DNA from 2 places in the Streptomyces sp. NPDC096324 genome. Region 1 is predicted to be linked to the other one. Evidence: riboswitches for the same ligand, from Rfam matches in the RefSeq annotation. Region 1 holds a riboswitch; the other holds the start of a gene.
The links. A riboswitch is a leader RNA that binds a small molecule or an ion and turns the genes downstream of it on or off. The one in region 1 is predicted to bind glycine.

Region 1 (7,316 bases):
GGCCGTCTTCAGGTGGAAGACGACGGTGGTGTCGTCCGGGGTCTCGATGGAGGAGAGGCCCTTGGCGCTCTTGTCCTTGTAGGGACCCTTGTACTTGTCGCCGCCCACGAGGAACTGCTGGAAGTAGTTCGGGCCGAGGGAGAGCACGTCACGCGCGAAGTTGGAACGCTCGACCGCGTACTTCACGTCCTTCGACGTGATCGCGGAGCCGTCCTGGTACTTCAGGCCCGAACGCAGCTTGTACGTCCAGGTCTTGCCGCCGTCGCTCGGGACACCCTTGGAGGCCGCGAGGTCCGGGACAAGGGTGTTGCCCTTCTCGCCGGCGCCGGGCTGGAACGTCATCAGCGGGCGCGCGTACAGGCGGCTGAGGTTGTACATGTACGCGTAGTACGTGTTGCCCGGGTCGAAGGAGTCCGGCACGTCCGAGTACTCGTACGTGACCGTGCCCCCCTTCTTGGTGGAGGCGTTGACGACGTCTTTGGTCGCTGCGTTGGCCCCAGCTGACTTCGTGTTGTCGGTGTTCTTGTTGTCATCGGCCTTGCTGCAGCCTGCAACGAGCAGACTCGCGGAGCCGATGGCCGCAATGGCGGCCAGCGTTGACCTACGCATGATGGGCGGGTTCCCCTCCATTGTCGGAAACTTGGTGATCTCTCGGTGTCCGTCAGGCATCAGCGGCTGCGCGGGTCGAGAGCGTCGCGGAGACCGTCGCCCAGAAGATTGAAGGCGAGGACGGTCACGAAGATGGCGAGGCCGGGCACGATCATGAACTGCGGGTCGACCTCGTAGTAGGTGACCGCTTCACGGAGCATGCCGCCCCAGGATGCCTGCGGGGGCTGGATACCGACCCCGAGGAAGCTGAGGGACGCCTCGAAGAGGATGTTGGTCGGGATGAGCAGCGTCGAGTAGACGATGATCGGGCCGACCAGGTTGGGCAGCAGCTCCCGGAACAGGATGTACGGGCCCTTGGCGCCCATGCCCCGGGAGGCGTCCACGAATTCCCGCTCGCGCAGGGCCAGGGTCTGACCGCGCACGATACGGCCCAGGTAGGGCCAGTTGAAGAAGCCGATCACGAAGATCAGCACGCTCAGGTGGAGCGGGAGCCCTTCGAGGCCGAAGGCGCCGCCCTGCAGGGTGGCGGAGATGGCGATCGCGAAGAGCAGGAGGGGGAAGGCGAGGAAGGTGTCCATCAGGCGGCTGATGATCGAGTCGACCCGCCCGCCGTAGAAGCCCGCGACGACGCCCAGGATCGCGCCGATCACGTTCGACAGGATGGTGGCGCCGAAGGCGACGACCAGCGACACCCAGGAGCCCTCCAGGAGGCGGGTGGCGAGGTCGCGGCCGAACTTCGGGTCCACACCGAGCGGGTGGTCCGCGCTCATGCCGCCCATCCCGCCCTTGGGCAGCGAGGTGTTGGCGTCGATCAGGTCCTGGTGGAAGGCGTTCGGGTCCAGCCCCAGCATCGACTGGATGGGTCGGGCGAGGACGGCCATCAGGATGAGCAGGACGACGATGACACCGCCGGCGACCGCCACCTTGTCGCGCTTGAAGCGCGTCCAGGCGATCTGTCCCAGGGAACGGCCCTCGATCCGCCCCTTGCCGGCTCCGGCAAGCACAGCCTCAGGCTGCGCTTCCGATGCCGCCGCGGTGGTCTCGATCGGTGCGGTCACAGTGACCCGACCCCTCTCGCCGGTGGTGACCGGCCTACGACTGCCGCTGTCTGCGGCTTGGTTCACTTGCTCGCCGGGATGTTGACCGCAGATGGTGCGGTCCGGTGATCCGGCTGATGATTCGGCTTGCACTCGCTCACGGGATCGACGACCCCGTGTCTGATGGGCGAGTCTTCAGTGCCGCCACGATCAGTTGCCAGGCCTCATGGAGAAACTATGCGCAACCGTGATGCTTGTTGGGGGATTCCGTTATCCGAACAGTGGGTAACGGGAGTCGGACGACTGCCAATTGAGCTCGAAGGCCTCGAAAGAGTCTTTTTGATCAGAAGTCCCACCAAATTGGGACAATCGGCACATCGGTCCGCTTCCCCGCAGGTCAGCAGTATGGAACGCACGCCTCGTGAAGGCCGTGTGCAGAATCATGATGCCAGCCGTTCTCGCACTGACATCCGACAGGTCCGGGATTCGGGACGCCCTCAGTAGCCGCCGCGGGCCGGGGGATAGCCGTAACCGCCCGCGATCGGCGCCTGCGCCGGGGCGGCGTGGGCCTCACGGTCGTAGAACGGACGGGCGTTCGCGCGCAGCCACATCGCCACCGGGTCGAACTCGTCCGACATCGCGACGGTGGAGACGGGCAGGCCGTCCGGAACCGCGCCGATGGACTGCTGCATCATCGCCCGCACCGAGTCGACGGCGGGCGGCGAGGTGTCGTACACGTCCAGGCCGATGGCCAGATATGGCGCCCCGAGCGTGGGTTGGACCCAGGCCCGGCGCAACGACCGTACGGCCGGGGTCAGATGGGCGTTCTGCGTGATCAGGGCGTAGAACTGCGGAATCTCGATGGCCGGTTCGGACAGCCGCAGCGGGCCCGCGGGCTGGCGCTCCAGGCCCGTGGCGATCCGGCGCAGATCCAGCCACGGAATGCCGAGACCGCCGTTCGGGGCGTGCGGGTTGAGCCAGAGGCCGAAGTGGTCCGGGTACAGGGTGCGGGCGACGTCCAGCCCGTCCACGACCTCGTAACTGCGGTTCCAGCCACTGGCCGAGAGCTCCTGGGCGGAAGTGACGCAGGGCGCGTAACCGAAGCCGTCCACCTGCATGTTCCCGTACTGGGCGTCCGGGGAGCCGGCCTGGCCGTGCCACAACAGCATCCACACCTGGCCGGACGACGGGGTCGCGAGCGCGCGAAGGAGCGCCTCGTAGGCGTCATAACGCCCGGGAGTCACCTGGCGCAGCATGTGCTCGACCTGCCCGGCCGCGGCCGTGCCCGACGCGCTCACCTTCAACCGCCCCTTCGCGAACAATTCACGACGAACTCATCCCTTACGCCCGAGGCGCCGGTTACCGACATGCGTCAACACCTCGACCAGGCCATGAAACCAGCTTATGCGGCGATCGTGCTCCGCCGGGGGAAGCAGTCGAAGGCCGAGAACCGCCGCGCGGGGCGGCCGAAGGCCCCGCGCGGCGGGTGCGCGGTCCGGCGGGACACCCGCGCCACCCGCGTCGTTCAGTGACCGTGCTGGTAGAAGGGCCGCACCGTCGCCCGCATCCAGTCGCCGACCGGGTCCTGCGTCACGTCGAGGAGAACCAGGTTCACCGCGATGTTCACCGGGACCCGGCCGAGCGCACGGCCCAGGGCGTCCAGGGGCAGGGCGCGCGCGTCGCCCTCCCACACCGAGAGCTCGACGCCGATGAACATGACCGGCGCGTCGCCCTCCACGCTGGCCAGACAGCGCCGCGCGCTCAGGACGACACCGGTGGCGGCGAACTCCGCCGAGGCCGCGGCGAGGAAGTCCATCGGATCGTCCTGCCAGTCGGGCTCGAAGAGCCGCACGCGGCCGCCGCCGGCCGCCCCGTCCAGTTCGGACCGCCCGGCCCTGCACAGCTCGGCGACGGCAGGGGGCGGCAGCGGCACGCCGACCACGCCGTCCGGGTTCACCACGATGCCGGCCTGCGGGGGGAGTCCGCGGGCGAACTCCACGGCGGGCGCGATCGTGTAGGACATGTGACCGCCGACGACCTGGCGGAACTGCTCCTCGGAGCTGAAGACGGGGACGTAGACCTGCCCGCCGATGTCCATCGTGGGCAGATCGAGCGGACCGCTCTGCGCGCCGCCGCCGTTCGGCAGCGGCACCCACACGAAGCTGCGGCCGAGCACCTCGACGATGCGGGCGGCCGTCGAGGGCCCGGGCATGCCGAGGGAGGCGGACAACACCTCCTCCAGCTCGTTGCCGGGCCAACCGCCGTGCGGATGGGGGTGCGCCTGTGCCGGAAAGTCCATCTGTCTACCGTCCGCTTCGAACCATTGTTCCGGCTGGTTAGGTTAATGGGCCACCACGGCCGGTCAGTGGCCGAAGCCGATCCCGCGGCACAGCGCCGCTCGGTGGCCGAAGCCGATGCCGCGGCACACCGCCGCTCAGTGGCCGAAGTCGATCCTGTGCAGCACGTCCGCCGCGGCGCGGTCGATCAGCACCGCGGAGCCGCACCCCTCGGGCAGGTCCCCCCGCTCGGCCGAGCGCAGCAGCCGGGCGACCCCGCCGCGATGGCGGGCGAAGGCGTAGCGCGAGACGCCCCGGCCGCGCTCGCGCTGGCCGTCCAGCGCGGTGCCGGGCGTGACGTCGAGCAACAGCAGGTGCAGCGCCCCGCCGCGGCGCCGGGCCTCGCGGGCGAGCCAGCGGCGCACCCAGGCCTGCGTGCCGCAGTCGTGCACGACGAGTCCGCCGCCCTCGCGCAGGGCGCGGCGCAGGCCGGCGTAGTGCGCGAGGCGGACGAGGGGGCGGTAGAGCGCGTACGGCAGGCGCCCGGACATCCGGCCGTCCCAGCGGTCGCGGGTGTCCTGGGAGTCGACGCGCACGCCGAGCACGGCCCGCCGCATCAGGGTCGACTTGCCGCTGCCGGGCAGTCCGCTGACCACGACCACGTCGTGCGCCCCGAAGCGGAGACCGTGCGGACTGTGCCCGACCCGGTCACGGAGGTCCCGCACGACGGCCGCGACACGCGGTCCGCGGGCCTCCCGGGCCGGTGCGCCGGGCTGCTCGGGCAGTGCGAGACCCGAGGTCGTCGCGTACGCCCTGGTCCTGTTCACCCTGGCCGTCCTCCCCTTCGGTGTGGAGTCCCATCCCCGTCGAGTGTAAAGAGAAGGTAATGCCCGGCGCTTCCCCATTTCATGCGCGGACTGCCACAGCACGGTCACAGATGGCGGGCTGCCGTGATCCGACGGCGCGTGCGATGATGGCCGCGCCAACTGCATACCGGCCGCTTGAATCCGCGCGGGAGAGTCCTGGGTACGTGTACCCGGGCGCCGAAGGAGCAAGTCCCTCCCTTGAATCTCTCAGGCACCGTTACCGCGCGGGCGAGGCACATCTGAAAAGCGGGCCGCTCCGTCGGCTCCACCCAAGGTGCAAGTCAGGACCACCGATTCGTGGGGTCTTGATGAACCTCTCAGGTTCCGATGACAGATGGGGAGGAACGACCTCGCCGTCATGCCCTGGGAGCCAGACCGATGAGCAGCAACGCACCCCGTCACACCGCGCTCGATGCCCTGCATCGTTCGCTCGGCGCGACCATGACCGACTTCGCGGGCTGGGACATGCCCCTGCGCTACGGCTCGGAGCGCGACGAGCACCTCGCCGTCCGCACGAAGGCCGGTCTCTTCGACCTCTCCCACATGGGCGAGATCACCGTCACCGGACCGCAGGCGGCGGCTCTCCTGAACCACGCGCTGGTCGGCAACATCGCCACCGTCGGCGTCGGCCGGGCCCGCTACACGATGATCTGCCAGGAGGACGGCGGCATCCTGGACGACCTGATCGTCTACCGCCTGGCCGACGACGAGGCCGGGTCCCCTCACTACATGGTCGTCGCCAACGCCTCCAACGCCCAGGTCGTGCTGGACGCCCTGACGGAGCGCGCCGCCGGTTTCGACGCCGAGGTGCGCGACGACCGTGACGCGTACGCGCTGATCGCCGTGCAGGGCCCCGAGTCCCCCGGCATCCTCAAGGCGGTCACCGACGCCGACCTCGACGGCCTGAAGTACTACGCGGGCCTGCCGGGCACCGTGGCCGGCGTCCCGGCCCTGATCGCCCGCACCGGCTACACCGGCGAGGACGGCTTCGAGCTGTTCGTCGCCCCCGCCGACGCCGAGAAGGTGTGGCAGGCGCTGACCGACGCGGGCACCCCGGCCGGTCTCGTCCCCTGCGGCCTCTCCTGCCGCGACACGCTGCGCCTGGAGGCGGGCATGCCGCTGTACGGGCACGAGCTGACCACCTCGCTGACCCCGTTCGACGCCGGCCTCGGCCGGGTCGTGAAGTTCGAGAAGGACGGCGACTTCGTGGGGCGCGCGGCGCTCGAGGCGGCCGCCGCCCGCGCCGGGCAGAACCCGCCGCGCGTCCTCGTCGGCCTGATCGCCGAGGGCCGCCGGGTGCCGCGCGCCGGGTTCTCGGTCGTCGCCGGCGGCGAGGTGATCGGCGAGGTCACCTCCGGCGCCCCCTCCCCCACGCTGGGCAGGCCGATCGCGATGGCGTACGTCGACGCCGCGCACGCCGCTCCGGGCACGACCGGTGTGGGCGTGGACATCCGGGGCAGCCACGAACCGTACGAGGTCGTGGCGCTGCCGTTCTACAAGCGCCAGAAGTGACACTGGTCCGCAAGGGCCGGACATGACACGGACGCCTTCCGGGCGCCGCCGGCGACGGATGCCCCCCGGGCTCCGGCACGGACGGGCGCCCGCCCGGGCGCACCGGACGTGACCCTGGGCACATCCGCCCGGTCACCCACGCTTCCCTCCATCAGCACTCCACCGCGTACAGGAGAATTCAGGTCATGAGCAACCCCCAGACGCTGCGTTACAGCAAGGAGCACGAGTGGCTGTCGGTCGCCGAGGACGGCGTCGCGACGGTCGGCATCACCGAGTTCGCGGCCAACGCGCTCGGTGACGTCGTCTACGCCCAGCTCCCGGCCGTCGGTGACACGGTGACCGCGGGCGAGTCCTGCGGCGAACTGGAGTCGACCAAGTCGGTCAGCGACCTGTACTCCCCGGTGAACGGCGAGATCGTCGAGGCCAACCAGGACGTCGTGGACGACCCGGCACTCGTGAACTCCGCCCCCTTCGAGGGCGGCTGGCTGTTCAAGGTGCGCGTCGCCGACGAGCCCGAGGACCTGATGTCCGCCGACGAGTACACCGCCTTCACGGCCGGCTGAGGAGTCACCCGCATGTCGCTGATGAACACCCCCCTGCACGAGCTCGACCCCGACGTCGCCGCCGCCGTCGACGCCGAGCTGCACCGCCAGCAGTCCACGCTGGAGATGATCGCCTCGGAGAACTTCGCTCCGGTCGCGGTCATGGAGGCCCAGGGCTCGGTCCTGACCAACAAGTACGCCGAGGGCTACCCGGGCCGCCGCTACTACGGCGGCTGCGAGCACGTCGACGTGGCCGAGCAGATCGCCATCGACCGGGTCAAGGACCTGTTCGGCGCCGAGTACGCCAACGTCCAGCCCCACTCGGGTGCCTCCGCCAACCAGGCCGCGCTGTTCGCCCTGGCCCAGCCCGGCGACACCATCCTCGGCCTGGACCTGGCCCACGGCGGCCACCTGACCCACGGCATGCGCCTGAACTTCTCGGGCAAGCAGTTCGACGTGGTCGCGTACCACGTG
Region 2 (7,316 bases), on a different contig from region 1:
CACCTGGTCGGCGTCGACGGGGTGGAGGTTGACGCCGTTGGCGCGGGCGGCGGCCACGATCGCGTCGGCACGGCCCGGGACCCGCACGGTGAGCGTGTCGAAGTAGCCAGCGTGGACGACCTCGACACCGCCGGCGGTGAGCCCGGCGGCCAGCACCGTGGCGTAGCGGTGGGTACGCCGTGCGATGGTCCGCAGGCCCTCGGGGCCGTGGTAGACGGCGTACATGCCGGCCATCACGGCGAGCAGCACCTGAGCGGTGCAGATGTTGCTGGTCGCCTTCTCCCGGCGGATGTGCTGCTCACGCGTCTGCAGGGCGAGGCGGTACGCCTTGTGCCCGTCGGCGTCCACGGACACGCCGACCAGGCGGCCGGGAAGGCTGCGCGCGAACTGCTCGCGGACCGCCATGTAACCGGCGTGCGGACCGCCGAAGCCCATCGGCACGCCGAAGCGCTGCGTCGTACCGACCGCGATGTCCGCGCCGAGCTCGCCGGGCGAGGTCAGCAGGGTCAGGGCGAGCAGGTCGGCGGCGACGGTGACGACCGCGCCCAGCTCGTGCGCCTGCTCGACGATCGGCTTGATGTCGCGTACGGCACCGGAGGCGCCGGGGTACTGGATCAGCACGCCGTTGATCTCACGCCCGGCGAGGTCGGCCGGGATGCCGTCGGCGAGGTCGGCGACGACGATCTCGACACCGGTCGGCTCCGCACGGGTCTCTATGACGGCGATGGTCTGCGGCAGCGCGTCCGCGTCGACCAGGAAGAGGCCCTTCTTGTTCTTGCCCATGCGGCGGGACAGCGCCATGGCCTCGGCGGCGGCGGTGCCCTCGTCCAGGAGGGAGGCGCCGGAGGTCGGCAGCCCGGACAGCTCGGCGACGACGGTCTGGAAGTTCAGCAGCGCCTCGAGACGGCCCTGCGAGATCTCCGGCTGGTACGGCGTGTACGCGGTGTACCAGGACGGGTTCTCCATGACGTTGCGCAGGATCACCGGCGGCGTGAACGTGCCGTAGTAACCGAGGCCGATCATGGAGCCGAGCACCTGGTTGCGGTCCGCGAGGGAGCGGAGTTCGGCCAGTACCTCGGCCTCGGTGCGCGCGGCCGGCAGGTTCAGGGCCTCGACGTTCTTGATCACGTCCGGCACCGCGGCGGCCGTCAGCTCGTCGAGCGAGCCGTATCCGACCTGCGCGAGCATCTTGGCCCGTGCTTCGGAGTCGGGTCCGATGTGGCGCTGCTCGAAGGGAATTCCCTGTTCGAGCTCGGAGAGCGGAATGCGAGGGGCGGTCATGGCGGAGGCCTCCTGGTCTGACGCGACCTTCGAGGGGCACCCCGGCACGGGTACCCCGACGGCCTCCCCCTCTGTCATCTCAACCTGAGAGTTTCACCGGATGGTCCCGTGGACGATCCGGCTTTCACCGTCGGTGAGAGCGGAGGCCATCGACACCCGCTCTGCTTTCCAGAGTGACCTCGTCCGTGCGGTACGTGAGCCTGAGAGATTCCGGGGAGGAGTTGCTCCTTCGGCGCCTCCGGTGAAACCCGGAGAACTCTCCCGCACGGGATCAGCAGCCGCTTGCCAGCCTACCAGCGAGGACAAGGCGACAGCCTTCGAGTGGCCGCCTTCACAAATGTGCTCTTTTGTAGTACTTACGGATGAGTTTGCGACCACTGGAGGGACCGTGCAGACCGACATCGATCCGCGCAACCTGATCGGCCGCAAGGCGTTCGACAGCAACGGCACCAAGATCGGCACGATCGACGAGGTGTACCTCGACGACGCGACCGGCGTCCCGGAGTGGGCGGCCATACGCACCGGGCTGTTCAGCAGGGACGCATTCGTGCCCCTGGAGCCCAGCGAGATCGTCGAGGGGACCCTGCGCATCCCCTTCGACCGGGCCCTGATCAAGGACGCCCCCGACTTCGGCGTCGGGCGCCATCTCTCCCCCGAACAGGAGCTCCAGCTCTACCACCACTACGGCCTCGACGTGGCGTCCCCGCCCCCACCGGACCGCGACTTCGGCCGGCTCGCGGGCTCGGAGGACACCTGAGCCCCCGCACCGGGACCGCGCGTCCCGGCCGCTGACAGGGAAGCCCCGGGGCCGGCCGACGGCCCGTCGGCGCCCTCGGGTCTTCGCTCCACCAGCGGCAACGGGTCGGCCGGTTCGAGCCGCGGATCGTCCGTCCGGAAGGTCCGCACCCGGCCGGGCTCGGAGTACGGCGTCTCGAACCGCACCGTGACCCGCCCCAGCCCGCTCCCCTGCACCCAGCCGTGCCCGTACTCGGCGTGACACACGTCGTGACCGGAGGGCCATCTCCGCTCGGCGGGCGCCGCCACATCGGCCGCGGCGGTCACCTCGGCCGACTCGTCCCCGGCATGCTCCTCGGCCACCGGCTCCCCCACGGCCGCGGCCTGCGCCTGCGCGAACAGGTCCTCCTGCGTGTAGTCGGCGAGCCCGGACACGCCGACCCCCAGCAGCCGGACGCCGCCGGTCGTGTCCACGCCCTCCAGCAGCCGGGCGGCGGCCTCCCGGACGACGCCGGGGTCGTCCGTGGGCCCCCGCAGCGTCTCGGACCGCGTCAGCGTCGAGAAGTCGTAGCGGCGGACCTTCAGCACGATGGTCCGCCCCGACAGGCCGGCCCGGCGCAGCCGCCGCACGCACCGGTCCGCGAGTCGCTGCACCTCGAGCTCCACCCGGACCCGTTCGTGGATGTCCACGTCGTACGTGTCCTCGACCGACACGGACTTGGTCTCCCGCTCGGCCACCACGGGCCGCTCGTCGTGGGCCAGCGCCATCGCGAACAGCGCGTGCCCGTGAGCCTTCCCCACGAGCCGTACGAGCTCGTCCTCGCCCGCCTCGGCGAGCTCCTCGACGCTGGTGATGCCGGCCCTGCGCAGATGGTCGCCGGTGGCCGGCCCCACACCCGGCAGCGTCCGCACCGACATCGGCCCCAGCAGCGCCCGCTCGGTGCCCGGCTCGATCAGGACGAGACCGTCGGGCTTGGCCTGCTCCGAGGCGATCTTCGCCACCATCTTGGAGGCCGCCAGACCCACCGATCCCGTGAGTCCGGTGACGGCCCGGATGTCCGCGCGCAGCTTGACGCCGGCCAGCCGCGCCGACGCCTCGTCCCACGCCGCCCCGCCCGCCTCCAGGTCCACGAACGCCTCGTCCAGGCTCAGCGGCTCCACCAGCGGCGACAGGGCCCGCAGCAGCCCCATCACCTGCTCGCTGACCTCGCGGTACAGCCCGAAGCGCGGCACGAGATAGGCGGCGTTCGGTGCGCGCCTACGGGCCTGGGCCATGGGCATCGCGGAGTTCACCCCGAAGACGCGTGCCTCGTAGGACGCCGTGGCGACGACTCCACGGGGTCCGAGTCCGCCCACGACGACGGCCTTCCCGCGCAGGCTCGGCTTGGACGCCTGCTCCGCGGAGGCGAAGAAGGCGTCCATGTCGAGATGCAGGATCGTGGGCGCGGTTCTCACATCTCCGATGCTGCCCTACGCCACTGACAATGCCCCGGGTCACCGGGGCATCGCGTCATCGGACGGGGCTCACACCGCACGGTTGCGCCTGCGCGCCAGTTCGTCCGCCGGATTGTGCGCGAGGAGTGTCTCACCGGTGTCCACGCGTTCTCCGTGCAACTGGGACAGGGCGCCCTCGACATCCCGCCACACCACGCCCACGGCGATGCCGAAGATGCCCTGGCCGCCCTGGAGCAGCGCGTGGACCTCGTCCGGGGAGGTGCACTCGTAGACCGTCGCGCCGTCGCTCATGAGCGTCATGCGCTCCAGATCCTGGAAGCCGCGCTCCCTGAGGTGCTGGACCGTGGTGCGGATGTTCTGCAGCGACACCCCGGTGTCGAGGAACCGCTTGACGATCTTCAGGACCACCACGTCCCGGAAGCTGTAGAGACGCTGCGTCCCCGACCCGTAGGCGGGACGCACGCTGGGCTCGACCAGTCCGGTCCGCGCCCAGTAGTCGAGCTGCCGGTAGGTGATGCCCGCGGCTGCACACGCCGTGGGTCCCCGGTAACCGACCTCCTCGGGAACCGTCCCTCCCTCGTCGGGCACTGCTGCCGACCGCAGCGGAACATGTTCGGCCGCGCTGCCGTGATGGGGGCGCCCCCTGCTCGAGCCGAGCCGAGAGCTTGGGGGAGGGTACGGGCCGCTCTCTCCCGGACCGTGTCCGGGAGCACCCCCAGCCGTACCGTCGCCGCTGCTTCTCACGCCGACCTCCGTCCTTGACCTGCCTTCTCGACGGTAGGCAGTCACCAGGGGCGCGTCAACGATCGCCACACTCGGCACGCCGAGTGATTATCACCCTAAGAGTGGTTTCCCGTGCCCTACCGCGGGGAAAGGCTAGCCGAATGCTCTCGGCGCGGGCCGCGGCACACCACACTCGCCGCGGGCAAATGCCGCCCGAAGCAGGTCTCCGCCCGACCGGCTCACTGGCTGTTGGTGCCGAAGTCCTCGGGCGAGATCTGGTCGAGGAACTCGCGGAACTTCTCCACCTCGTCCTCCTGCTCGTCCGGGATCGCGATTCCCGCGTCGTCGAGGACGCCGTCGCTGCCGTAGATGGGCGTTCCGGTACGCAGCGCCAGCGCTATGGCGTCGGACGGTCTGGCACTCACCTCGACCCCGCTGGCGAAGACGAGCTCGGCGTAGAAGACGCCCTCACGCAGGTCGGTGATGCGTACTTCGGTGAGTTCCTGGCCGACGGCCTCCAGCACGTCCTTGAACAGGTCGTGGGTCAGCGGTCGGGCGGGGGCCATGCCCTGCTGAGCGAAGGCGATCGCCGTCGCCTCCCCCGGTCCGATCCAGATGGGGAGGTAGCGGTCGCCTCCCACTTCACGCAGAAGCACGATCGGTTGGTTGGAGGGCATTTCGACCCGGACACCTACGACATCGAGCTCGTTCACACAGCAACCCTAGGCCGTGCCCGGGACGTTTGGGTAGTCGGGCACAGAACGGGTGGACGATCCACAGCCCGCGCCGGTGGCGCGCATCAGCGCAGACGCACGCCCAGCGCGGTCTGCACGAGCGCCGCGTGCAGCTTCACCGTCAGGCCCGCCAGTTCCTTCGTACGGGCCTCCGCGTGCGCCCGGGTCTGCGGATTGCGATGGCGCCGCAGAGGGGCGACCACCTGGTCCACCAGTCCCGCGTCCCGTTCCGCCGCGGCCTTCATCGCCCTGAGATGGCGCGGCTCGATCCCGAAGCGTCCCAGCTCGACGACGAGCGCGGCGACGGTCACCGCCTCCGCGTCGTAGACACCGTCGGGCAGGGGGCCGATCAGTCCGTAGGACTCCCACTCCTGGAGCTGCTGCTCACCGATCTCCGCGGCGGCCAGCAGCTCCTCACGGCCCACCCGGGCCACTGTGGGGCCCTCGGGCTCGCCGTAGAGCTCCTTGACGGGTTCCTGCTCCCCCGCGTCACGCTGGCGGCCGACGGAGGGCAGACGCACCTGCTCACCGCGCGCCATCGCGTCCAGATGCTCGCGGATCACCTTCAGCGGGAGGTAGTGGTCGCGCTGCATCCTCAGCACATGGCCGAGGCGCTCGACATCGTCCGGGCTGAACTTGCGATACCCCGACGGGGTCCGCTGCGGCTCGACGAGCCCCTCCGACTCCAGGAACCTGATCTTGGAGATGGTGACTTCGGGGAACTCGTCGCGCAGCAGACTCAGCACCGCGCCGATGCTCATCAGCCCACTGTCCGCGGCGGCGGTGCCGCTGCCGGCACCGCCGCTCGGTGTTTGAAGCATGGACATTCCCTCGGTGGCCCCCCGGACGGAGTTGGGGGAGGGTCAGATGCCCCGCTGGCTCGCGTAGAAGACCAGCCGGTACTTGCCGATCTGCACCTCGTCACCGTTCGACAGAGGGACCTGGTCGATCCGCTCCCGGTTGACGTACGTGCCGTTCAGGCTGCCGACATCGGCGACCGTGAACGAACCGTCCGCGACGCGACGGAACTCCACGTGGCGGCGCGACACCGTCACGTCGTCGAGGAAGATGTCGCTCTGCGGATGACGCCCCGCCGTGGTCAGCTCACCGTCCAGCAGGAAGCGGCTGCCCGAGTTGGGGCCACGGCGCACCACCAGGAGCGCCGAACCGACCGGCAGCGCGTCCACGGCCGCCTGTGCCTCCGGGGAGAGCATCGGCGAGGGCGTCTGGCCCGTCACCTCGGCGTCGTAGGCCTCGATGCCGGAGATGGAGATCGTGGACGTCGTCTCCGACGGACGCTCCGGTCCGCCCCGCAGCGGCGCACCGCAGTTGGAACAGAACCGGCTGTTCTCCGCGTTGCGGTTCCCGCACCTCGTACACACCTGGGCCGACATGGACGGATCCTCCTGCCGCGGCTGCCCACCTGGGGCATGGGACGCATACGGGTCGGAGGCGTACCCTCCGCCCGCGCTCGAGGCTGACGGTTCTCCGAAACCTATGCGGCCGGGCTGGCCAGGGTCAACAGACGACGCGCCCTGACCAGCGGGACCGCCGACCTGGTCCCGGAACAGCGGACGGTCGCCGCTCTGGGACTCCGCGTCCCCTTGGCGCGGTGCGCGATGGCGGGCAGCCGCGTTGTCGCCGCTGTCCTCTCGCGAGCTCTTGCCGAACAACTTCGCAAACAACTTCACGGGCGATTCCCCTTGACCGAAACAGACCCGCCCGTGGGGCAGGACGAACCCTGATTGAACACACCGGTCGACCCGGACATCCTCACAACGTCCGTATCCACCAGACAGTTTCCACCACGCACCACCCATTCGGTGCGCCGACCCCCCGCAACCTCCTGCCCTCGCCCGACGGCCGGCATCCGACCGCCGTTCACCGGGAGGACGACCGAGCGTAGTCAGGCCGCTCCGCCGCTCGCAAGGCATCTACGACGATCTTCGTCGAGCGGTCCACCGTGACGGTGGCCTGCTCCTTCTCCAGTGTCTGCACCACGCCTCCCGGGATGTTCAGCGCCGGCTCAAGGTCCTGCGGCTTGCCGATGACCTTGAAACGATAGGGCTGGGTGATCTTGTTCCCGTCGACCTTCACTCCGCTCCCGGAGTCGGACAGATAGGTACCGGCGACCACGCGCACCCCGTTCACCTGGATCGCCTCCGCACCGGCGGCGCGCAGTTCCTGGATCGCGTCGAGCAGCATGTCCGCCTTGACCGTCCCCTTCGGGTCGTCGATGGTCAACGTGATGCCGGGCCCCTGAGCGGCCACGGTGCCCGCCAGAATGCCGAGTTGCTTCTCCTTCTCGACCGTCTGCTTGCGGGCCTCCTCGGCCTGGTCCGAGCTGTTCTCCAGCTCGGTGCGCTGATCCTCGAGACCCTGCTTCTC

Region 2: it holds a riboswitch for glycine, as region 1 does, so the genes downstream of both, gcvP (aminomethyl-transferring glycine dehydrogenase) here and gcvT (glycine cleavage system aminomethyltransferase GcvT) in region 1, are expected to answer to the same signal.

What each region holds. Positions count from the first base shown of each region.
Region 1 covers NZ_JBIWFK010000014.1:185,185-192,500, forward strand. Annotated here, with positions in the region: gene ACIQ7M_RS32985 (ABC transporter substrate-binding protein) at 1-630, opposite strand, end outside; gene ACIQ7M_RS32990 (ABC transporter permease) at 669-1,667, opposite strand; gene ACIQ7M_RS32995 (enhanced serine sensitivity protein SseB C-terminal domain-containing protein) at 2,144-2,944, opposite strand; gene ACIQ7M_RS33000 (enhanced serine sensitivity protein SseB) at 3,172-3,945, opposite strand; gene ACIQ7M_RS33005 (AAA family ATPase) at 4,081-4,749, opposite strand; glycine riboswitch at 4,925-5,021, shown strand; gene gcvT (glycine cleavage system aminomethyltransferase GcvT) at 5,167-6,300, shown strand; gene gcvH (glycine cleavage system protein GcvH) at 6,486-6,863, shown strand; gene glyA (serine hydroxymethyltransferase) at 6,876-7,316, shown strand, end outside.
Region 2 covers NZ_JBIWFK010000002.1:832,373-839,688, forward strand. Annotated here, with positions in the region: gene gcvP (aminomethyl-transferring glycine dehydrogenase) at 1-1,281, opposite strand, end outside; glycine riboswitch at 1,460-1,555, opposite strand; gene ACIQ7M_RS07430 (PRC-barrel domain-containing protein) at 1,670-2,038, shown strand; gene ACIQ7M_RS07435 (DNA polymerase IV) at 1,963-3,471, opposite strand; gene ACIQ7M_RS07440 (MerR family transcriptional regulator) at 3,541-4,215, opposite strand; gene ACIQ7M_RS07445 (bifunctional nuclease family protein) at 4,434-4,907, opposite strand; gene ACIQ7M_RS07450 (MerR family transcriptional regulator) at 4,994-5,749, opposite strand; gene ACIQ7M_RS07455 (FHA domain-containing protein) at 5,792-6,748, opposite strand; gene ACIQ7M_RS07460 (DUF881 domain-containing protein) at 6,810-7,316, opposite strand, start outside.